Regions from separate parts of the Shewanella sp. H8 genome, predicted to be linked through region 2. Evidence: predicted binding sites of a transcription regulator. Region 2 holds the regulator's gene; each other region holds the start of a gene.
What was found. The regulator MetJ, encoded in region 2, represses methionine synthesis genes. The targets are predictions, from matches to a motif close to TAGACGTCTAGACGTCTA.

Region 1 (6,113 bases), 480 kb from region 2:
CGAGTACTACACCAACGATATTTTTACCGATGTCATGAACATCACCTTTTACCGTGACCATTAAAATTCGCCCGTTTGACTGACCGGCAACCTTTTCAAGCTCAATATATGGATTAAGATAAGCCACGGCTTTTTTCATTACCCGAGCCGATTTAACCACTTGGGGTAAAAACATTTTGCCCGCGCCAAATAAGTCGCCAACCACGTTCATGCCATCCATTAATGGTCCTTCGATAACATCGAGAGGGCGCACGGCTTCTAGGCGGGCAGCTTCAGTATCTTCATCAATAAATTCGGTGATACCTTTAACTAAGGCATGGGATAAACGCTTAGATACTGGCCAACTGCGCCAGGCTAAATCTTCTTTTTTGGCCACTTGTGAGCCATCACCTCTAAAGCTTTCAGCGATGTCGAGTAGTTGTTCGGTGTTACTTGAGTCGGCAACCGGGCAAGGTAAGTTTTGGACTACGTTTTCAACCCGTTTTTTGAGCTCTGGGTCAATATCATCGTATATGGCTAACTGACCTGCGTTAACAATACCCATGTCCATGCCTGCTTGAATGGCATGGTATAAAAACACCGCGTGAATAGCTTCGCGTACTGGGTTGTTACCACGGAACGAGAATGACACGTTAGACACGCCACCGGAGATCATCGCGTGTGGCAAGGTGGCTTTGATGTCTTTAATGGCTTCGATAAAGTCGACTGCATAGTTGTCGTGTTCATCAATACCGGTGGCAATGGCGAAGATATTGGGGTCGAAAATAATGTCTTCTGGTGGAAAGCCGACAACATCGACCAAAATACGATAAGCACGGGTACAAATTTGGGTTTTACGTTCACGTGTATCGGCTTGGCCGTCTTCGTCAAAGGCCATGACAATGGCGGCAGCGCCATAGCGTTTCACTAAGGTGGCTTGTTCGATAAATTTGGCTTCGCCTTCTTTCATCGAAATAGAGTTTACAATCGACTTGCCTTGAACGCATTTAAGGCCGGCTTCAATCACTTCCCATTTTGATGAGTCAATCATGATTGGCACGCGAGAGATGTCGGGCTCAGAGGCGATTAAGTTTAAAAACTTCGCCATAGACGCCACGCCATCGAGCATACCTTCGTCCATGTTGACGTCGATAATTTGCGCGCCGTTTTCAACCTGCTCGCGCACGACATCTAACGCTTCTTCGAACTTTTCTTCTTTAATTAAGCGTAAAAACTTGGCCGAACCAGTCACGTTTGCGCGCTCGCCGACATTCACAAATAACGAGTTTTTATCAATGGTGAGTGGCTCTAGGCCCGATAAACGACACGCGACTGGAAGATCTGGGATCTGTCTTGGTTCGTGTCTGAGTACTGCTTCTCGGATGGCGCTAATGTGAGCTGGTGTACTGCCACAACAGCCGCCGACAATATTGAGCATGCCTTCTTGCGCCCATTGATTAATGACTTCGGCCATTTCTTCTGGGGTTTCATCGTAGCCGCCAAATTCGTTGGGTAAGCCAGCATTAGGGTGGGCAGAGACATAGCATTCGGCAATACGTGACAATTCTTCAACGTACGGGCGTAACTCTTTTGGTCCTAGGGCGCAGTTAAGGCCAATCGATAACGGCTTGATGTGGCGTAAAGAGTTATAGAAGGCTTCGGTTGTTTGGCCGGTTAGTGTACGGCCTGAGGCGTCGGTAATAGTGCCAGAAATCATGACAGGTAAGCGATCGCCAAGCTGATCGAATACTTTTTCAATCGCAAATAGCGCGGCCTTGGCATTTAAGGTATCAAAAATGGTTTCAACCATAATGATATCGGCGCCGCCTTCAATTAAGGCGCTGGTTGATTCGACATAGGCTTCAACTAATTGATCGAAACTGACATTACGAAACCCTGGGTCGTTAACGTCTGGGCTGATAGAACAGGTACGGTTGGTTGGGCCTAATACACCGGCAACATAACGTGGTGAACCAGTTTGTGCTGCTACTTCATCTGCTGCTTGGCGAGCAACTCGGGCGCCAGCAAGGTTAATTTCAGCGGCCAGTGACTGCATATCGTAGTCGGCCATGGCAATGGTGGTGGCATTAAAGGTGTTGGTTTCAATAATGTCGGCACCGTTTAACAGGTACTGAGTATGAATATCTTTAATGATTTGCGGTTGGCTGAGTACTAATAAGTCATTGTTGCCTTTAACATCGCAATGCCAATCTTTAAAACGCTCGCCACGATAATCTTCTTCTTCCAACTTATAGTCTTGGATCATGGTGCCCATAGCGCCATCTAAAATCACAATACGCTGCGCTAACAATGCGTTAAGTTGTTTAAGAGTTTGACTGTAAGAAGTCGATTTCGCCATAACAGTTACCTTTTTATCACTATGTTGCTTGATACCTTGATTGAGATAAGCATACCCTTAAATCTATGTAAAAGGGCGATATCCGCATTGAACATATCAATGGGTCAATTTAAATGCTTATCTGCTAAGATTACGTTTAGACATATAAACGTATAGACGGCTATAGTACGCGAGTTTTTATAATAAGGGCAAGGCTGAATTAAGCACTATTTGGCTTAAAAATTAAGTTAACATCAGAATGTTTAATCTAAGTGAGTATAAATTTTCCATTTTTAGGCAACACAAGATATTGTTTAACAATAATTTATTATCTTGAGTAAGGATTTATTTTAATGAAACAAGCCAAGATAGTGTTTTTACGTCACGGTGAATGTGAAGGCGGTGAAATAGCACGTGGTCAAATTGATGTGCCATTAACGCCGCAAGGCCATGAACAAATGTGCCAAGCCTTTGCTAGTGTCACGCACCCAATAAGCCATATTTTTAGTTCGCCTTTAGTGCGCTGTAAAAGCTTTGCAGCAAGCTTGTCACAGCAATTAACCGTGCCGCTAGATCTTGTGCCAGCTTTGCAAGAGATAAACTTTGGCGTATGGGATGGCCAAGCATTTGATAAAATTTATCATAAAAGCCCAAGCCAGTTTGATGCTTATTGGCGGGATCCATGGAATGTTGAAAACACCCCCGAGAAGGGCGAAAGTGTGGTCGATTTTGCAGAGCGGGTACAACAAGGATTAATTGAGGTTGTAGCCTGTTTACAGCGAGTGTTGAATGAAGCAGATGAATCAATTCCACAGGCATTGGTGGTGACCCATGGTGGCGTAATTCGATGCATTATGGGACATGTGCTAAATGCCGGCCAATGTAGTGGATTATTCGCTAACCTAGCGATCCCCTATGCTGCTATTATGGTGCTCGATGTTTATTGGCCTGACGATGTTGATATTATTGATAGTTCTCAGCCAGCGGCAATGGAGAGTGAGCCTGCTAAAGTGAGCTTTAGATTACATTGGCCTAAGGCTTAATTGTGATTGCTTTAGTGCCATTGCTTAGTTGTTGCAGCGTCATAATGATGATTTTTTCAAAATTATAACGTTAAGCTAAGGATTTTTAAGATCATTGTTGTAAGATCATAGCTTCAAAATAATAGTGCTTTTCAAGGTATTGGGAATTGGGATAAGCCCAAACTGTACCCGCAACTGTAAATGACCCATTTCGTATGGGGCATAAGTCAGATACCAGCTTTGAATCGCCTCAATATCCATGCCTAAGCGGGTGACTTAGGGGAGTTATTAAATAGATGTATGTGTTAATTAATTGGACATGGCGAGGTCTCTTACATGTCTAAATCTGTATTAGATGTAAATCATCTTTTTTGGCAAATCGATAATAAAACGATTCTGGCGGATATTCATTTCAGTCTATCTCAAGGGCAGATGTTAGGTGTTATAGGCCCAAATGGTGCAGGTAAGTCTAGTCTGTTGCGCTGTTTGTACCGTTACATTGTGCCGACCAGCGGCGATATAAACATTTTTTCTAAATCCATCAGTAAATATTCTTCTAGGTTGTTAGCGCAGAACATTGCTGTGGTACAACAAGATACTCCGCATTATTTTGACATCACTACCGAGCAGTTAGTGGCGATGGGGCTGACACCGCATAAAGGCTTATTTGACGCTAACACTGCCCAAGACCGCGAGCGTGTGTTAAGTGCATTAACCAAAGTGGGATTACAACAAAAAGCACAGCAACAGTATGAACTGTTATCTGGCGGCGAAAAGCAACGTGCCTTGATTGCCCGCGCTATTGTGCAACAACCTCATATTCTTATTTTAGATGAACCAACCAATCATTTAGATATTCGTTATCAAATTCAAATTCTTGAATTGGTTAAATCATTAGGTATTAGTGTTATAGCCTCTATCCATGATTTGAATTTAGCCAGTGCGATGTGCGATAAATTATTGCTGCTTGATCACGGCAAGTTAATTGCTAAAGGTACGCCAACAGAAGTGCTTACCGAACGCCAAATTAGTGAGGTGTTTGGTGTGTGTTGCGATATTAATAACCATCCGCAAAACGGTAAGCCGCTTATTAGCTATTTTTATGGTTACCAAGCAAGTCAGAAAGGACGCCTAGATCATGATTGATGCATCACAACGTCGCTATTATTTGTATTTCAGTTTGTTGGTTTTAGCCACGCTGATCACCCCTTTTTTTGCGGCTAGTTTTGGCGCGGCCAATATACATATTAACGATGTGTTAATGAGCTTTAATAGCTTACTGAGTAATGAGATCCCCAGTGCTATTGTTGGAAATGATCATGGCACAACGCTAACTCAACGTATTGTGCTTGAATTACGTTTACCGCGGATATTGTTAGCTTTTGTGGCGGGGGCAGGGTTGTCAATTGCTGGCAGTGTGCTGCAAACCGTCACCCGTAATCCGTTAGCCGATCCCTATTTATTTGGCATTAGTTCTGGTGCGTCATTTGGTGCTGTGTTGGTGGTGTCATTATTCAGTCAAACGGGCTTATTTGCTGATTTTCTATCTGGGGTATTGACCATTAAACCAAGTTATACGCCACAAGCTTGGTGGTCTTGGTCAACGTTAAGCATACCAATAGGTGCGTTTATTGGTGCGAGTTTGTCGGTATTGATCGTGTTTATCTTGTCGGGTTCTGGTCGAACTAGTCAAGTTGAACGTATGTTGTTGTCTGGTGTAGCGACCTCATTTTTGTTTGGTGCATTAACCAGTTTGCTATTGTATTTCTCTACCCCACAAGCTGCAGCGTCAGTGTTATTTTGGAGCTTAGGCAGCTTTGCTAAAGCAAGTTGGTCTAATTTACTGCTACCCAGTGTTACGGTTGGTGCAAGTTTATTGATTATGTTGGCATTTAGACGGCAAATTATGGCGCTGCAAGCAGGTGATGAAACTGCGCACACGTTAGGTATTAATGTCGCCAAATTACGTTTAAGTATGTTGTTATTGTGTTCACTGATCACCGCGATGTTGGTGGCGACTTGTGGCGGTATTGGTTTTGTGGGGTTGATGATCCCGCATACCGTTAGGCTATTGTTCTCTGGACGTCAGCCGATGATCTTAACCGCCATGTTAGGTGGTTTGTTTATGGTGTGGATTGACGTGATAGCCCGATGTATTTTAGGCAATCAAGAACTGCCAGTCGGTATTATTACAGCCGCATTAGGCAGTGTATTTTTCTTGTTTATTTTGCGCCAGCGCCGTTAATCCTTTAGACATTCGAATGTGAACAGTGATAAGCACTTTATTAAGTACTTTTATATGGACTGTGATGCACATTATGTTGAAATGTATTTGCACAAGTTATTGGAGTTGTGATGTTTGTGATAGAGCCTATTAGCCCTAAAGTTGATGATGATATTCAGCATAAGATTAATCAAAAAACCAAACCGTTAGGGGCGTTAGGGCAACTTGAATCGTTGGCATTGCAGATCGCTCGGGTGCAGCACAGTGGTAATCAACACCTTTTAAGTACACCACTGCAAATTAAAAAACCGACCATGTTGGTGTTTGCTGCCGACCATGGTATTGCTGCTTTCGGTGTTTCGATTGCACCTAGCGAAGTCACCATACAAATGGTACAAAATTTTGTTCAAGGTGGTGCGGCAATTAATGTGTTTTGTCGCCAAGTGGGTTTTGAGCTGGAGATAATTGATTGTGGAATATTACAGCCACTAACAGACCAAGCCAAAGTGATTGATCAGCGCTTAGGCGCGGGTACTAATGCAATGCATTT
Region 2 (6,113 bases):
ACAAGCCCGCTAACTTAATAAACATCTTTGGATTAATATCAAAGATATAATACGCTTCGGCAACATGACCGCGGGTAGCTAACTTACTGCCAATAGGGTCGTCTTGCGCTTGGGTGAAGGGACTCCAGTATTTTGAACCGTAGTTATACTCCAAACCGAATTTACCGTATGGAGCTGGTATTTGCATACCGACATACACGCCGTAACCATCTTTGGTGTCGCTATCCACTGTTTCTTTTGGCACCATAATGATTTCAGTAGCAGTGCTGTTCAGTTCTGCTTCAAATACTGCATCGCTTAACATACCGCCAAACATACCAGCATTACCGTTAGGTTCTGCACGAGTCCAACCTAGTGATGCAAACATTTTTAAATCGTCGTCAGTTTCATAAGCATAACCTAAGCCACCTAAGTAAATATCACCAATCACACCGCTTGGTTGTACGCGGGTAACGAAGTTAAAGTTTTCAAATTTTTGCATGTCTTGATACATGGTTGGGGCAAAGATACTGGCGAGTTGAGTCGGAAATGCCATGGTGCCTGTAAAGCCATCATTGACATCTTTTGCACCAAATAAAGTGAACTGCAAAAAGTGATTACCGTCATTGATAACGTCGATATTAAAACCACCTAAGTGAGTGTCTTTAGTTACGATGTCACCAAACAATTCGCCATTTCCGTATTGTGATTCGAAGCCTTGGCCATAGCAAAAACGTACTGTTTGACCTTCAATACCGGTGATATCCCCTAAGTTGTAACCTAAGGTTAGACCATCGAAGTTGAAATTGACTAAGTGACCTGATGGTGTGCCGCCTCGAAGTTCGTTTTCACGATAATGACTTGGTGGGCCGTACGTTGAAGGGCGACGTCCAATAGAAAGATAAGTGCCGCTGCCGTTAATGTCTTTCCAGTTAAAATAGGCGCGTTCTACTTTTAGTTCATCACCACTGGTGCTACCGCTACTGGTGCCGTCCATGGTGAATGCATTCCATGAGTCAAACACTTTAACTCCAGTAGAATCTCCCCAGCTTTTAAACATGGTTAAGCGTCCGGCAAAGCTGACGTTGTCCCATACTTTGGCATCAATGTTTAGGCGCAAACGAGTAGTATAAAAAATATCATTATCAATATCTTGTTGGGTTTTCTGGCCTAACACCATAGGCATAACACCTTGTAGCTGACCATTTTGAAATGCGGTGGCTAAATCAGGGTTAGCCATCATCATTTGGCCTAACGGTGAGGTAGCACTACTTGGGTCACCAAATACTCCTGACATGGCTTTGGTAGCGAAGTCAGTAAAATTAACATTCATGGCTGGGTTCCAAGTGACATTTTGATAATGTAATGAATGTGCTTTGGTTCTAAAATCACCCGTAATGGCTATTCTGTCTAATGCCGTGTGACGCTCGGTTTTGTCAACGCGTGAATTTAAATATTCTAGATCTTCATTAATAGTCGCGAGTTGTTCTTTAAGATCAGCAATCTTTTGTGCATCGGTATCGGCCGCTAAGCTAGCACCACTCATAAAGAGTGCATTTGCAACGAGTATTGATATGAGTGTTCTCATAGTCTTGCTCCCCCAATTTGCCAAATAATGTACTTAATCTGGCAAATTTTTGTTGTAAGAATCCCTGAGGCGTCGCCCCAATTTTTTTTGGATTGTTATGCTTATGTAACGTTTAGAGCGAAAAGCTCTTAGCTTTCAGGTATTAGCCGCAAGTTGCTGGCTGATCTGAATCGGCTGCATGGTCATATAAAAACTGTTGAATATCTTTCAAGTCTTTTTCTGACAGCGCCTCAAAAACGGCAGGTTTTGCTTTATGTTTATCACGAGAGAAGAAGCGGTCCCATTGGCTCATGGTTTTAGCCATAGGGGTAAGTTCAGGGCCTTCACTATCGGCACTATGGCAAGCTTTACATTCTTTCTTGTAAAGGTGTTTGCCTTTTTTAGGGTTACCACCTTCGGCTGCCATTGCTTGGCTACCTAGTGATAATGCAATAGCGAGTGCGATACCAACTTTAACGTATGTGTTCATCATTTTATCCTCTATAGGGCTTTTTATAGGTGGTGCATTTTGTAATATGTGTTTCTTTCTTTGCTGTGAATAATGTTACCTAAAAGTGAGTAGTGTTAATTTGAAGTAGATCATATTCATGAGAAAAATCTAATTGAAAAAAAGTTAATTGAATCAAATCTAATGGACTTATTGTGATATGGATCATTTTTGTAACAATATGAAGTTTGCTAATTGGATGAAAAGTCTTGCAGTGGATTTATTAATAAGGAGGCGTTATCTGTTGTACTTGGTCTGTGAAATAAGTCTTTAGGAAGGATTTTATTGAGGGAAAGCTTAAAAACTCATAATGAGGCCATGGTTAGCTCATTATGAGTTGGTTAGTTGGTTAGTTGATTAGTTGATTAGTGCGCTAGTTGATTTAATCACTAACACAGTGGCACTAATACTACATAAGACTAGGGTCGCGATGCGGGTTTTATTTTTATCAACGTGGTTAATAAGCAATCCTGATACTAGATAACCCGCAACAATAGAAGGGAATAACATTAACGATAACCATAAATGTTTAGTCTCTACTAAACCGACTATGGCTAAAATAGCTAATGCAATCAGCGAACTCAGTACGAAGAAAGCTGATAATGCCGCTCTAAATTTACTCGGATCTTTGCCTGCAAGTAAAATAGCCATAGGTGGACCGCCAATAGCGGCGATGTTGCCAAATATGCCTGAAAATACACCAGCGATAAATAAACTCATTTTATTGATAGGTGCAGTGATGCGATAGACACTTAATATCACCGCAATAAATACAATTGCAGCAATGATCAGTCCCAATATAGCTTGCGGTGCAAACAGTAATAATCCTGCGCCTAAAAAGCCACCGGGGACCCGCCCAAGCAAGGCGTATTGTAATCCGTTAAATTGTAGGTGATTACGTTCTCTAAATAAGGTCATTGCAGAAATGGCAAACCCCATTGCAATAATGGGTACGGGCACAAGTTCGGGATCAACGATATATAATAGTGGACTGGCAACAACAGCTAACCCAAAACCAATTAAGCTTTGGGTTAATGCGCCTAAAAAAACGATAACTGATGCCAGTATCAAGGTGCTTGGATCGATAAATGACATCATAAGTTCTCTATAAAAACATACTGCTTCTTAGTGGGGCAGTTTCAAAGTTTGTGAGCGAGTCACCAATCAATGAACTATTCGAGTTCTTCCCACTCGATCCCCATATCATCCATTATCTTTTTCGCTTCACTTGGAATACTGTCAGGTTCATCTTTAGACAAATCACAGTCATAAGGTAATGGTTGACCTGTATATGCATGCAAAAATGCTTCGCATAGCAGTTCACTGTTAGTTGCATGACGCAGATTGTTGATCTGACGCCTGGTGCGCTCATCTGTTAGTATTTTTAATACTTTTAGCGGTATTGAAACTGTAATCTTTTTTACTTGTTCATTTTTTTTGCCATGTTCGGCATATGGGCTAATATATTCGCCATTCCATTCTGTCATTAACTTACCCTTAACGATAAATACGGTGCGGATTTTAAACCGTTACAAACTCTAGTCAAATTATTGCGACTATTTAATCACGATGCAAATAGATTTCTTGATGTTTAGACGTCTATGCGTCTATTTTTGTTGACGGATGAACAACTCTTCGGTAAATTTGGACGTCTAGACATCTACTTGTGTGTTTGTGACATTTTAGGAAGTAATTATGACAAAGCATAAAAGCGCCACATTGGCCGTTCGCCAAGGTATTGAAACAGACACACAACATGGTGCAATTGTACCTCCCATTTATTTATCGACTAATTATTCATTCGATGGTCATAATAATCCTCGTGAGTTTGATTATAGTCGTTCAGGTAATCCTACTCGGTGTATTTTGGGGGAGGCGCTCGCCAAACTTGAACAAGGTGCTACTGGCGTGGTGACCTGTACCGGTATGGCTGCCATTACGTTAGTCACCAGCTTACTTGGTCCTGATGATTTATTGGTTGTACCTCATGATTGTTATGGTGGTAGTTACCGTTTATTTACTAACTTGGCCCAAAAAGGTCAATTTAAGGTATTGGTTGTCGATCAAACTGACGCTGATGCGTTAAACCAAGCTATTGCCCAGAAACCTAAAATGGTGTGGTTAGAAACTCCGTCTAATCCATTACTGCGTGTAATTGATATCGAAGCTGTCAGCCGTGCTTGTCATGATGTTGGTGCGTTAGTGGCAGTCGATAACACCTTTTTGTCACCAATATTACAGCAACCCTTATTATTGGGTGCAGATATTGTGATCCACTCAACCACCAAATACATCAATGGCCATAGTGATGTTGTTGGCGGTGCTGTTGTGGCAAAAGATGCCAAGTTAGGTGAATTATTGCATTGGTGGTCAAACACCCTCGGGTTGACAGGTTCTGCGTTTGATAGTTATTTAACCCTGCGTGGATTGCGTACGCTTGCAGTGCGAATTCGCGAGCATCAGCGTAATGCGCAAAAGATTGTTGAATTACTTTGTGCCAGCGATGTGGTTACCAAGGTTTACTATCCGGGTTTAAAAGACCACCCCGGTCACGAAATTGCGGCAAAACAACAAAAAGGTTTTGGCGCTATGTTAAGTTTTGAATTGCAAGGGGGCGAAGCTGAAGTTGTGGCCTTTTTACAGGGGTTGTCTTTGTTCAGTATTGCTGAAAGTTTAGGCGGAGTGGAAAGTTTAGTCGCCGTTCCGGCCACTATGACTCATAGAGCAATGGACCCACAAGCACGGCAAGAGGCTGGTATTAAAGAGACTTTATTGAGACTATCTGTTGGTATTGAAGACGCAGAAGATCTTCTTACTGATCTTAAAGCAGGTTTAGCTGCCGTGGCAGCAATTAAATAAGCTTAATTTGAGTTAATGGTAGCTGCGGTTTGAGTGAAATAACGTAAAATAGCACAATATGCAGTTGTAGCATGATTCAAATGCAAAAAGAGTTCATTGCTCCACTATTCATTGCATAAAGTGTTCAAATGCAAAAAGAAGCAGTCGCAATAAAAGTCGTAGTTGTTTAAGGAGTCAGTAATGGCGCGAAGTCATTTACATAAGTTTGGTGGTTCTAGTTTAGCGGATGCAGATTGCTATCGCCGTGTTGCACATATTTTGCTTACCCACGGTCAAAGCGATGATCTTGTTGTAGTGTCAGCAGCCGGTAAAACCACTAACTTCTTATACAAATTGCTGAGCCTTCGTGACAGTGGTCAATTGTGGCAAGAAGAGCTACACGTATTGATTAGTTATCAGCAGACGTTAATTGAGCAATTACTGTCAAATGAACAAGCTCGTGATTTACGTGAACGTTTGTCGACCGATAGATCTCAACTAGTCAGTTTGTTGTCTTTAGAGCAACATAATGATTACCAATTAAACCATGTAGTGAGTTTTGGTGAACGTTGGTCCGCTCGCCTCATGGCTGCATTGTTACGAGAAATGGGCGTAGCAGCCAGTAATGTTGATGCCTGTTCTATTTTAGTTGCTGATGAAGGTGCTATTCCTAATATTTTAGTGGCGCAATCGCGTGAGAAAGTGCAAACCTTATTAGCTCGACATCCACAAGAACGTTTAGTGATAACGGGCTTTATTTGCGCGAATAGTCATGGTGATACTTTATTGCTTGGCCGTAATGGTTCTGATTTTAGTGCCACATTAATTGCCAGTTTAGCCGACATTGAACGGGTGACTATTTGGACCGATGTAGAAGGTGTTTTTAATGCCGACCCAAATAAAATCAATGATGCTAAATTGCTTAAAAGTATGTCGCTAGCAGAAGCTGATCGCTTAGCGCGCTTAGGCTCACCCGTATTGCATTCACGTACATTACAACCATTATTCAATACCGACGTTAGCCTTGCTGTGCGCTCAAGCTATGCCTCGCATACCGACTTTACCCTTATTGCTCCGCAGAGTTCATCCGCCAGCGCACCAGTGGTAACCAACTTAAATGAAGTGGTGTTGATCGGTTTTAAAATGGGTGCCGCTCTTGCGCCTTTACTGAATATATTTCATGAGGCAGGGCTAACGCCTTTAGCCTATTGGGAACTAGCC
Region 3 (6,113 bases), 1.2 Mb from region 2:
ATAGTACAAAATCAACAAGGTAAAAACGTTGCTCTATCGTTGATTATAAGGCTTATTTATTTCTAGTATCCATTATAGTTTATCGCTCAACCACTGCTGCAGTCATACGTGAAATACAACATAACTCACCAGCACTATTACGGATCAAAATTTCCCAAACCGAACTGCGTTTTCCTAAGTGCACTGGTTTAGCCGTTGCCGTTAACTCACCATTTCGCGATGCTTTTAAATGATTGGCGTTGATTTCTTGGCCTACACAATAGTAACGGTTAAAGTCGACCACAAAGTTAGCGGCATAACTGGCTACGGTTTCCGCTAAAGCGACGTTTGCACCGCCGTGAACTATCCCTAGTGGATTATGTACAGCTGGGTTAGCAGGCATGGTAGCAACCATATAATCATCACCAATTTCGGTAATCTTAATCCCTAATGTTTGCATTAAGGTGCCCTTTCCGTGCATCCCAGCATCTAAGCGAGCACAATCTTCTAAAGTGACAGTGTTAAACCAAATACTCATTATTAATATCCATCTTTATTATAGTTAGTAATCTCAGTGTACTAATTAGCTTAAGCTTTTAAAAGCTATACCAATCCTATTAAATATGTGATCTTTCAGCGGGAGTTCAAAGTGCTGTAAGCAAGGCAGATGATTGAAGCGAATAGTGATTCTCGGTAACAAGCTACTGCGTTACTCACCCTCCAATATCTGACCTCCATAGAGGGTGGGAATGTCTTATTTTTATGGAAAAAAATAGACCGTGCAGACGTATTTTAAAAATATCTAACGAAGCATAAAGAGCTTTGAAACCAGCCAGAATGGAGTCTATCTCCTAATGTCGTTATTGGATAATACATCCAGCATACTAACTCACCAATTCACAATGACTTTGATAAGTTTGTGCCCATAGCAATAATTCTACACGATTACGAGACTCTGTTTTACGGAAAATAGAGGAAATATGGGCTTTCACAGTATGCTCACTAATACACAAACGTTGAGCAATTTCTTTATTGCGTGCGCCACTGGAAACAAGTTGAATAATAGTACGCTCTCGAGTTGTGAGTTTTTGGAGAATAGCGACAGTATCGGTGGGAATATCAATATTAGTGTCTAATTGTTGAACCAAACGTCTAAAAATTTTACTGATCAAAGGACGGTCATACCACAATTCGTCGGAAACCATTTTACGTAAACCCGTCAGCATTAAGTCCATGCGTTGATCACTGTACAATAAACCACGCACGCCTAAAAGCAGTGCTGATTCTTGATCAAGTGACCCACGCTCAACTTGATATAAGGCAACTGGGACATGTGCCACCAAACGCGATACCAGTAATGGAATACCCTTATTGTCTAGGGCTGCACCTTTTTGTGAGACAAAATAAAAATTATTGGATTTTTTGTCTAGTTCAAGATCTGCGGCATGTTTAACGATTCGGGTATTTAATCCAATAGATTCAGCCAAAATAGCTAAATGGCAAGGTGCAGCAACTTGGTGTACGAACACCAATTCATCAATATTTGAACTCATCACTCTTCTCCCTGAAAAGTACTTTCTTGCTCAACATACCTTGAGCACATCCTGAAGTTACCTACATATGGTACGCAAAAAAATACGTTGACTAGCTTTTAAGCATTGGCTAAGCAGATAATGTACTTTTTGTTATTATATTAGAGCGCTTTATTTGGATAATTATGATGCTCTTAATATCGTGAAGTAAATATCTACACATATGAACATGACGATAAATCACTTCTCAATAACAGTTTTTATTATAAAAACTATTTTATACTGCAAGCATAGTAAAAATTTGCTAGTTATCATGGCTATTTTATCAGTCTAAAGTATTAATAGTAAATTTGACTGACGCTGCATAGACTTTATCATTAGCTTAAGACTGATAAGCTCATACTATCTACTCGCTCAAACAATTATCTATAAAAACAACAATTCTATACAAACAACAAAATAGCCGAACTTGTGATAACACAAGTTCAACCATTAACATTAAACGGAACTTTGTTTAATCAGCATTTTGGCCGCTATTTGCTTATTATGTAATGATGAGAGCAATAAAACCCCGCAAATCCCACCAATCAATGCTAAAAACATATCAGATTGAGTATCCCAAACATACCCTTGTGTGCCCAAAAACGCCTCAGCATTTTCGCCAGTAGCAATGGCTACCCACCATTCAACTAATTCATAAAAAGCAGAGAATGCCAACACAAAACATACCGATAAAAACTGACACCAAGCACCAATTTGTATTACTTGCTTACGGATAAAAATTTCTCGAGCCAATATAACAGGTACAAAACCTTGGGCAAAATGCCCTAATTTATCGTAATTATTTCTATCACTGCCCATCACTTGTGCCAGCCAATCAAACAATGGCACTTCCGCATAGGTGTACCGAGCGCCCACAAATAGCACACAGCAATGCACTAAAATAAGTACATAGGCTAAGGTGGTCAGAGGAAAGCTTTTACGACTAAAAAACAATATTGGTAAGGCGATTAATGCGGGAATAGCTTCCAACCACCAAGTAAACATATCTTTTGGATTACTGACCGACCATATCAACACAAATAGATAAACTACGCACCATAACATCTTGTTATTCAATATAAATCCCTCATTTGTGATATTGTTCTAAATTTAGAATATTAACTTTAGCCATCTAGCCCTCCACAAGCGCTTAAAAAAGTGCTACTTTGATAATGCTTCGCAAGTCCGCATTTATATCATAACTATTGGCTAATGCATTAGTATTAGCATAAGTATCATTTAATGATAAGAGGGTACCCATATCATGGCGAAACACTCGCTTGACAAGGATAAGATCAAAATCCTGCTGTTGGAAGGCGTCCACCAAACTGCGGTTGATGTACTAGAACGAGCAGGTTATACCAACATTGAATATCATAAAGCCTCGCTAGGTGAAGATGCTTTACTTGCATCAATTAAAGATGCTCACTTTGTTGGATTACGCTCCCGCTCTCAAATTACTGCAGAAGTACTACATCATGCAGAAAAGCTGGTTGCCATCGGCTGTTTTTGTATCGGTACCAACCAAGTCGATTTAGCCACTGCCGAGAAATTGGGTATTCCGGTATTCAACGCGCCCTTTTCTAATACTCGAAGTGTTGCTGAATTGGTTATTGGCGAAATCATTATGCTTATGCGTGGCATTCCACAGCGTAATGCTATCTCGCATCGTGGCGGTTGGTTAAAAAGCGCAAATGGCAGTGTTGAAGTGCGTGGTAAAACATTAGGTGTGATCGGTTATGGTCATATTGGCACTCAGCTGGGTATTTTGGCTGAAACGTTAGGCATGAGAGTGATTTTCTTTGATATTGAAGACAAATTACCGTTAGGTAATGCTTCTCAAATTCATTCTATGGACGAGTTATTGTCTCAAGCAGATGTCGTCAGTCTGCATGTGCCGGAAACACCACAAACTAAAGATATGTTTGCTAAGGTTCAATTTGCCCAAATGCGTCAAGGCAGCTTTTTTATCAATGCCTCACGCGGTACCGTAGTCGATATTGAAGACTTAGCTCAAGCGCTAAAATCTGAACATCTTGCAGGTGCAGCGATTGATGTGTTCCCCGTTGAACCTAAATCCAATGATGATGAGTTTATTACACCATTACGTGGTTTAGACAATGTGTTGCTCACACCACATATTGGTGGCAGTACAGCTGAAGCCCAACAAAATATCGGGATTGAAGTTGCAGGCAAGCTGGTAAAATACTCTGACAATGGTTCTACTTTGTCAGCCGTTAATTTCCCAGAAGTGTCTTTAGCACAACATAGCGGTACCTCACGCTTATTGCACATTCACCAAAACCGTCCTGGTGTGTTGATCAAAATCAACCAAGCATTTTCAGAGAAACACATTAACATTGCCGCTCAATATCTACAGACCACTGCAGAGATTGGTTATGTGGTAATGGAAGTGGATTCTGATCAAGCTGAAGAAGCATTAGTTGAATTAAAATCCATTGAAGGCACCATCCGTGCGCGGGTATTGTTTTAAGTTGGCTGAGTAAGTAATTAATTCGAATTAATGATGTTATTTAAAAAGCTATCTTGTTCACAAGGTAGCTTTTTTCTTGGCTTTAAAGCCTTCTCCCCCTGTTGAGTATTCTATTAATCCGTTACACTCCAAACTATACCGTCTTATTCTCACGTTAGGGATAGTTATGACCATTTCAGTAAACCAACCAGATTGGGATTTCATCGCCACGTCTCCTGCATTAATGTTATCTAGTTTGACTCATATGGGATTAATTGAAATCACCGGCGAGCAAGGCCGCAGCTTTATTCATGGCCAAGTCACCACAGACATGACTTCATTAACTGCTGACCAATGGAAATGGGGCGCGCATTGTGATCCTAAAGGTAAAATGCTGGCCAGTTTCCGTACATTTGCAATGGGCGATAGCCTATTTATGTTGCTGCCGAAAAGCACCTTAAGTCTAGATTTACCTCAGTTACAAAAATACGCCGTATTTAGTAAAGCTGAGCTAGCGGATGTCAGCAATGACTATCAAATAATCGGGATTGCCGGAACAGAAGCCCAAGCCTTTGTTACTGAGCATTTTGGTGATGTATCACAAGCACTCAATCTTGTAGAACAAGGTGTGATTATTCGTGATAACGAGCGCTTTATTGCCATTATTCACAATGCGGCAGCAGAAACCATCATCAGCCAGTCTGGACAAACGTTGTTTGATGCAAGTGCATGGCAAGCATTAGAAATTAAAGCCGGTTATCCAAACATCGATGCCGCTCATTCTGGTCAGTACGTACCACAAATGTGTAATCTGCAAGCCATTAATGGCATTAGCTTTACCAAGGGCTGTTACATGGGCCAAGAAACGATTGCTCGGATGAAATACCGCGGTGGCAATAAGCGTGCGTTATATATTTTGTCTGGCACCAGCAGCAAAAATATCAGCACTGACACACAATTAGAAATTGCCCTTGAAGACGGTTTCCGCCGTGGTGGTAATATTATTGAGTGCGTCCAATATGGCGATAAGGTATTACTGACGGCTGTACTGCCTAATGATACTGAAAATAGCGTTCAACTGCGTGTTGCCGAAGATGAAAGTTCACAGTTATCAATTATTGAATTACCTTATTCACTTATTGATGAGTAATTAATTCATTGTTTTACTTAAATTAAGCGAGCCATTGGTTCGCTTTTTTTATTTTTGAACAAAAACCACTTATATCGCGTATATTATTGATAACATTACTCAGTTAAGTCAGTTTATTAAAAGATGGAGCGACTATGACAAGCATCGTCACCTTAGAGAACATCAGTAAAGGGTTTCGTGATGGTGAGTCATTTCATCCAGTACTACAACAAGTAAACCTTACCCTGCAGCAAGGTCAAACGATTGCACTCACAGGCCCTAGTGGCAGCGGGAAAAGTACTTTACTTAATATCATTGGTGGCTTTGAAACCATCGACAGTGGCGACATGTTGATCCGCCAAGGTGATAGCATGCGCTCGGTATCGCAATGGCAAGATAAACAGTGGAGCCAATATCGACGTCAGTCACTTGGGGTGGTATTTCAACAATTTAACTTACTTACACCATTAAATGTCCGTGACAACATTCAATTTTCACTCGCGTTAAATCAATTAACTTGGAGCACTTGGTGTGATGAATTATGCCACCAGCTCGGATTAACTGCATTACTCGACCGTAACGTTGAAAATCTCTCTGGTGGGCAACAACAAAGAGTGGCGATTGCCAGGGCATTAGCCCATAAACCGCAGTTAATTTTGGCAGATGAACCCACAGGTAATCTCGACCAACACGCAGGCATGCAGGTGATGCAATTACTCACAGACATAGCCCAGCAAGCTAATTGTTGTATCTTAATGGTCACCCATAGCGAGCAATGCGCAGCGTTTATGCAACACCGTTGGCATGTTGAAAATCAACAGATTGTCGTTAACCCTATCGACAAAAAGCTGCAGGGTTAGAGCATGATGACCGCCTCATCATCGTACTTCTCAGCAATAAAGCGCTTAAGTTTATGCTTGCGTTTATTCGCCAGTCATTACCGGCATGCACCGCTACA
Region 4 (6,113 bases), 300 kb from region 2:
TTCAGCGGCTGAATCCATGGCTAATTGCACTTCTGAACCTGTGGCAATTAAGATGACATCAGCAGTGCCTTGGCAATCAGACAGTACATAACCACCTTTAGCTACGTTCGCTAATTGCTCAGCGGTACGCACTTGAGCTTTAAGGCCTTGACGGCTAAAGATGAGAGATGTTGGAGCATTGCGACGTTCAATTGCAATTTTCCAAGATACAGCCGTTTCTGCTGCATCACATGGACGCCATACGGCCATATTAGGTGTTAAACGTAAGTTAGCTAATTGCTCAACTGGTTGATGAGTAGGGCCATCTTCGCCTTGACCAATAGAATCATGGGTATAAACGAAAATATTTTGAATCCCCATTAATGCAGACATACGTACTGCATTACGCGCATATTCCATAAACATCATGAAAGTCGCACCATAGTTAATAAAACCACCATGTAGTGATGCACCATTCATAATACCGCTCATACCGAATTCACGCACACCGTAATAGATGTAGTTACCGGCTGGATCATCTTGAATACCTTTAGAACCAGACCAAAGGGTTAAGTTAGAACCCGCTAAGTCGGCACTGCCACCGAGTAATTCAGGCAACATAGCACCAAATACACCAATGGCATTTTGCGATGCTTTACGACTAGCAATATTTTCGGCTTTGTCTTGGCTTTCTTGGATAAACGCTTGTGCTTTAGTTTCGAAATCAGCAGGCAATTCACCTTTTAATACCCGGCGATCATATTCTGCAGCGAGCTCAGGGTAAGCGGCTTGATAAGCTGCAAAATGCTCATCCCATAACGACTCATTGCTGGCACCCTTTTGCTTAGCATCCCAACCAGCATAAACCTCTGATGGAATTTCAAAAGGAGCATATGGCCAGTTTAAGAATTCACGAGCGGCTGCAATTTCAGCATCGCCTAATGGTGCACCATGGCAATCATGACTACCTGATTTATTAGGTGAGCCAAAACCAATAATTGTTTTACAACAAATCATTGATGGCTTATCTGTAACCGATCTCGCTTCTTCAATTGCAGCACGGATAGCCTCTGGATTATGGCCATCGACACCAGCAATAACATGCCAACCGTACGCTTCAAAACGCTTAGGTGTGTCATCAGTGAACCAGCCTTCAACATTACCATCGATTGAAATACCGTTGTCATCCCAAAATGCCACTAACTTGCCAAGACCTAACGTTCCGGCTAATGAACAGGCTTCATGAGAAATACCTTCCATTAAACAACCATCACCCAAGAAACAATATGTAAAATGATCGACAATGTCGTGTCCCGGACGGTTAAATTGAGCCGCTAAGGTTTTTTCTGCAATAGCCATACCCACAGCGTTACTGATACCAGCGCCTAAAGGGCCGGTAGTCGTTTCAATGCCTGGAGTGTAACCATATTCAGGATGTCCTGGAGTTTTTGAATGCAATTGGCGGAATTGCTTTAGCTCTTCCATAGGTAATGCATAACCAGATAAATGCAGTAAAGAGTATATAAGCATAGAGCCATGACCGTTTGATAACACAAAACGATCGCGATCGACCCACTTAGGATTAGTTGGATTGTGCTTTAGAAAATCATTCCATAGCACTTCGGCGATATCAGCCATGCCCATCGGGGCACCGGGATGGCCAGAATTGGCTTTTTGAATCGCATCCATACTTAGGGCGCGAATGGCATTAGCGAGTACTTTACGAGATGACATGCTCTCTCCTGCTTGTTTTTATGATCTAGCTGGCAATTGTGAAGCCATATTTTCCCCTACAAGGCGATATGACGCAAATTAAAATTACTCTCATTACACATTTTAATGATCAACTAACTGGATTTTGCTCATATAGAAGTACAAAAAGCTAAATTATTTCATTATACAAACTGATCAGATACCCATAATCAATATTCACTATACGAGTAACTATTTATTGACAACGACAGCCTAAAACACGCAAGCAACAATAAACAATCACCTTTTATTACTGGTTAAAACCGAATAACCCACAATAATATTGTTCAGTTCTTAGTAGCAAAGTAATTAAATGCAATAGTAGAAAACCACCAAATCTATTTTGAATCATCGATTTAATTAGCCTTTCTACTAAACATTGTTTTTGTGAATAAAAAATATTTATGCATTAGTGCACAATTCTCGAGATAAATTCGTATAGGGGGGTGTTATCAAAATCAAATTCGACTAAAATAGCCGTCTAGACGTATATTCAATTGCAACCAACGAGATTCCCCTATTATGGCAAAGCACTTGTTTACCTCTGAGTCTGTCTCAGAAGGTCATCCAGATAAAATAGCCGATCAGATTTCTGATGCGGTATTAGACGCGATACTTGAGCAAGATCCAAAAGCTCGTGTTGCGTGCGAAACGTATGTTAAAACCGGTATGGTATTAGTAGGTGGTGAAGTTACCACTTCTGCTTGGGTAGATATTGAAGAAATTACCCGCAAAACGGTACGCGAAATTGGCTACACCAATTCAGATATGGGTTTTGATGCTGATTCATGTGCTGTACTGAATGCCATTGGCAAACAGTCTCCAGATATTAATCAAGGTGTTGATCGCGCCGATCCTGCAGAGCAAGGCGCTGGCGATCAGGGCTTAATGTTTGGTTATGCAAGCAATGAAACTGATGTATTAATGCCTGCACCCATTACTTACGCGCACAAATTAGTTAAGCGTCAGTCTGAAGTTCGTAAAAACGGTACGCTACCGTGGTTACGTCCCGATGCGAAAAGCCAAGTCACTTTTGCGTACGATAACGGTAAAATTATTGGCATTGATGCGATTGTATTATCAACTCAACACCGTGAAGACATTAAACAAGCTGATTTGATTGAAGCCGTAATGGAAACCATCATTAAGCCTGTATTACCTGAACAGTGGTTAAATAAAGACACTAAATACTTTATTAACCCTACAGGGCGCTTTGTTATTGGCGGACCCGTTGGTGACTGTGGACTAACAGGACGTAAAATTATCGTTGACACATATGGCGGCATGGCGCGTCATGGTGGTGGTGCTTTCTCTGGTAAAGACCCATCAAAAGTTGACCGTAGTGCTGCTTATGCTGCACGTTATGTAGCTAAAAATATTGTAGCTGCAGGTCTTGCTGATCGTTGCGAGTTACAAGTGTCTTATGCGATTGGTGTTGCAGAACCAACTTCTATCAGTATCGAAACTTTCGGTACCGGTAAGGTGTCTCAAGAAGTGTTAATCAAATTGGTTCGTCAACACTTTGAATTACGTCCATATGGCTTAACAGCAATGTTAGATTTAGCACGTCCAATCTATCAACAGACTGCTGCTTATGGCCACTTTGGTCGAGATATCTTCCCTTGGGAAGCAACAGATAAAGCTGAAATCCTTCGTGCAGACGCTGGATTATAATAAGCTAACTGTCTATGTCATTTTAACCTAGCATTTGTAACCTAAGTTAATAGCATAGAAAAATAAAACCGCCATTAGGCGGTTTTATTTTTTCTGTTTTGTAGCAATAACAACATATAACATTAATAACATCATTATTTGATTTTAAAATGGCTCACATTATGTATCAACCAACTTGGCTAAACACAAAGATAACTGGAAATCAGCAACCTTCTGTTGCCATTAGAGAATGGTCCGCAATCAAATTATTCTACCGTCAACATATGCCTTATGCTCGATTGGCCCAAAAAGAATCTGTTGCTGTCATCCATCATGTTCAACCAACACTCACGAATGACACAGAATTGAGCCAGCAAATAATCATTGCCGCAATAAGAGTTAAACCTGTAGGCCAATATCAATTAATAAGTGGATTGCTAGTCCATCCTGACTATCGTGGCCAGCAAGTATCAACTCAACTATTACAATTTATCGCACCAAAATTAATCGTTAAAGATTGTTTCTTATTTGCCCATCCGTGGTTAATAAGCTTATATCAACAACAGCAATTTATAGTAAGAGAGCCAAGTGAATTATCCACGTTACCGGCAGAAATAACTCAATTGTATCGCCGATATCACAGTGAACAACGACCGTTAATATTGATGCAACTTAGTAAGCTAGATGTAATAAAAAAACCATATAACAGCAATAAGCTTAAGTCAGAATAAGTCCAATGCGAATAAACCTAATTAAGTCTATTCTTAACTCAACCTAAACTGACATCAACACAGCACTGGCAAGTCGATTAGCAGTGATCAAAATGGGCCGTTTCAATGCACATAAACGACACTTGCTGCATTGTCATAATTGGCACGTCTTTAACAATGATTGAGGCCATGTTAATCAGTTCTATTTGGGAAACCAATGTTATTGCTGCATTGTAATCATTGGTTATGCCACAAAATATCCATGTTTCTTTCCAGCGAACAAAATACCCTGAATGTTGCACTTGAGCATTAACCGCATCTTGAAAGTGCGCTTCAATACATTGATACGGTTCGCCAGCATCAGACAGTACTGCAGCAATTAGCTTGATGTTGTCAAACGCCGAAAGCCTTAAGCTTAGGTATGGCTTAAAAAGTGTGTCAAAGTCAGTGCTTATCATATTGTTAATAAATAGCCATGTTGATGTAAACTCATTTTACCTGTTTAGCCTATGTTGCTAATCAGGTAAATTGCTAGTCGCGAGTAGGCAATAATCACGTTGCTCAAAGCTAAATTGATCAATCTCTGTCATTGCCGCTTTTTGTTTATGTGCAGCCAATGAACGAGCATTGTCGGCGGCAACATAGGTCACCATAAATGGAAAGGTATCGTGTACTTGCCGTTTTAATTCACTCACTAATGCCGCGAAAATACCTTGACCACGCTTCGACTCTTGAATCCAAACGGGGCCATATTGGCATGAGTTAGTTGTTGATATTGCTTGACCATTCAAATCGGCAAACTTAATTTTTTGAATTATATGGCGGTATAAAGGTTGTGCGGAAAAAAATGACCATTTTGCAGCCATCACATAACCAATAATGTGCCCCTGTTCTTCTGCGACAATAAACCAATGTTGATTGATCAACTGAATAACCTCACCTTTTCTCAGTGAGTGAGCATGTAGTTGGCTATTAGAATCTAACAACTCATCATCAACATGAGCACGCTCTAACTGCACTATGGCAGCAACATCGGTTAATAACGCCTTACGGATAATAAATGACAATGATTATTCCTTTGACTCTGAATTGGGAGATTGATTCTTCGCCCATTCTATCACTAGCGCAACAGGTAACGGAGACATAATTAATGTACCTACACCAATAAGTAAAGCGATAACCAACATGCCGCTGACTTGTTGAGCAAGATCACTTTGCCAGTATAGTCCTACGCCCAGCAACAACATGATTAACCCAACAAAATGCAATATTTTGACTATTTTGATCATTTGAGACTCTTTAATAGGTTAAATAATGTTAATTCATCCAAAACATTACATTTATTTACTCTTTTATTACTGTTCAAGTAGTAGAATAACCGCAATGTTTTCGTTTTTGGACCCTCTCAGCATGATAAAGCATATTCTCGGCGCCACTGTAATATTTTTAGGCCTTAGTGCTTGCCAAAGCCAACCACAAGTTGTCTCTAATGAACAATTAATGGGTCGTTGGCATGTAGACGTTGTCCTCGATACTCCAACCATTAATAATAGCCCAGCAAATTTAGTGTTTGCCCCAAATGGTCAGCTAACAGGTAATAATAGTTGTAATCAATTTTCTGGTCATTACGCTCAGCAAGGTAACTTACTAAAACTGGCTCCGTCAGATTCAACCATGAAAGCTTGTGTCGATAGCTTAATGACTCAAGAAGCTGATCTGATGAAGGCGATATCATTAGTACAGCAAATTGATTTTTCAAAAGGAAAACTTAATTTATTATCAAAAAAGGGTGATACGTTATTGGTACTAACAAAGCAATCGTTACCCTTATCTTAAATCCATCATTTAAATAAATCATCGGATTGGCTATAAGTGTCAGCTTAAATTTCCACTATAAAAATGAATTTTTATTCAACTATTTTGATTCTTTCTTGACTTAATAAGTCAATCTATTCAAAATGTGCTAGTTTTTTGAATAATAACTATAAGTTGAATTATCACTATGCCAGCGACAAGAAA

Region 1: metH (methionine synthase) is a predicted target of MetJ. The motif match lies at 2,484-2,501, and genes of this name have one in related genera.
Region 3: serA (phosphoglycerate dehydrogenase) is a predicted target of MetJ. The motif match lies at 2,679-2,696, and genes of this name have one in related genera.
Region 4: metK (methionine adenosyltransferase) is a predicted target of MetJ. The motif match lies at 2,206-2,223, and genes of this name have one in related genera.

Annotation. Positions count from the first base shown of each region.
Region 1 covers NZ_CP157213.1:3,418,340-3,424,452, reverse strand. The annotation lists gene metH (methionine synthase) at 1-2,338, opposite strand, end outside; gene ABIS04_RS14820 (histidine phosphatase family protein) at 2,671-3,360, shown strand; cobalamin riboswitch at 3,466-3,597, shown strand; gene ABIS04_RS14815 (ABC transporter ATP-binding protein) at 3,676-4,485, shown strand; gene ABIS04_RS14810 (iron ABC transporter permease) at 4,478-5,584, shown strand; gene cobT (nicotinate-nucleotide--dimethylbenzimidazole phosphoribosyltransferase) at 5,695-6,113, shown strand, end outside.
Region 2 covers NZ_CP157213.1:3,896,562-3,902,674, reverse strand. The annotation lists gene ABIS04_RS17015 (DUF3373 domain-containing protein) at 1-1,567, opposite strand, end outside; gene ABIS04_RS17010 (cytochrome c) at 1,710-2,039, opposite strand; gene ABIS04_RS17005 (sulfite exporter TauE/SafE family protein) at 2,412-3,152, opposite strand; gene metJ (met regulon transcriptional regulator MetJ) at 3,227-3,541, opposite strand; gene metB (cystathionine gamma-synthase) at 3,750-4,913, shown strand; gene ABIS04_RS16990 (bifunctional aspartate kinase/homoserine dehydrogenase II) at 5,094-6,113, shown strand, end outside.
Region 3 covers NZ_CP157213.1:632,846-638,958, reverse strand. The annotation lists gene ABIS04_RS02735 (PaaI family thioesterase) at 80-517, opposite strand; gene ABIS04_RS02730 (response regulator transcription factor) at 864-1,532, opposite strand; gene ABIS04_RS02725 (DUF2238 domain-containing protein) at 2,010-2,630, opposite strand; gene serA (phosphoglycerate dehydrogenase) at 2,818-4,047, shown strand; gene ygfZ (tRNA-modifying protein YgfZ) at 4,214-5,176, shown strand; gene ABIS04_RS02710 (ABC transporter ATP-binding protein) at 5,311-6,015, shown strand; gene ABIS04_RS02705 (ABC transporter permease) at 6,019-6,113, shown strand, end outside.
Region 4 covers NZ_CP157213.1:3,600,550-3,606,662, forward strand. The annotation lists gene tkt (transketolase) at 1-1,713, opposite strand, end outside; gene metK (methionine adenosyltransferase) at 2,254-3,405, shown strand; gene ABIS04_RS15520 (GNAT family N-acetyltransferase) at 3,567-4,115, shown strand; gene ABIS04_RS15525 (hypothetical protein) at 4,193-4,552, opposite strand; gene ABIS04_RS15530 (GNAT family N-acetyltransferase) at 4,610-5,161, opposite strand; gene ABIS04_RS15535 (hypothetical protein) at 5,165-5,383, opposite strand; gene ABIS04_RS15540 (META domain-containing protein) at 5,505-5,930, shown strand; gene argR (transcriptional regulator ArgR) at 6,097-6,113, shown strand, end outside.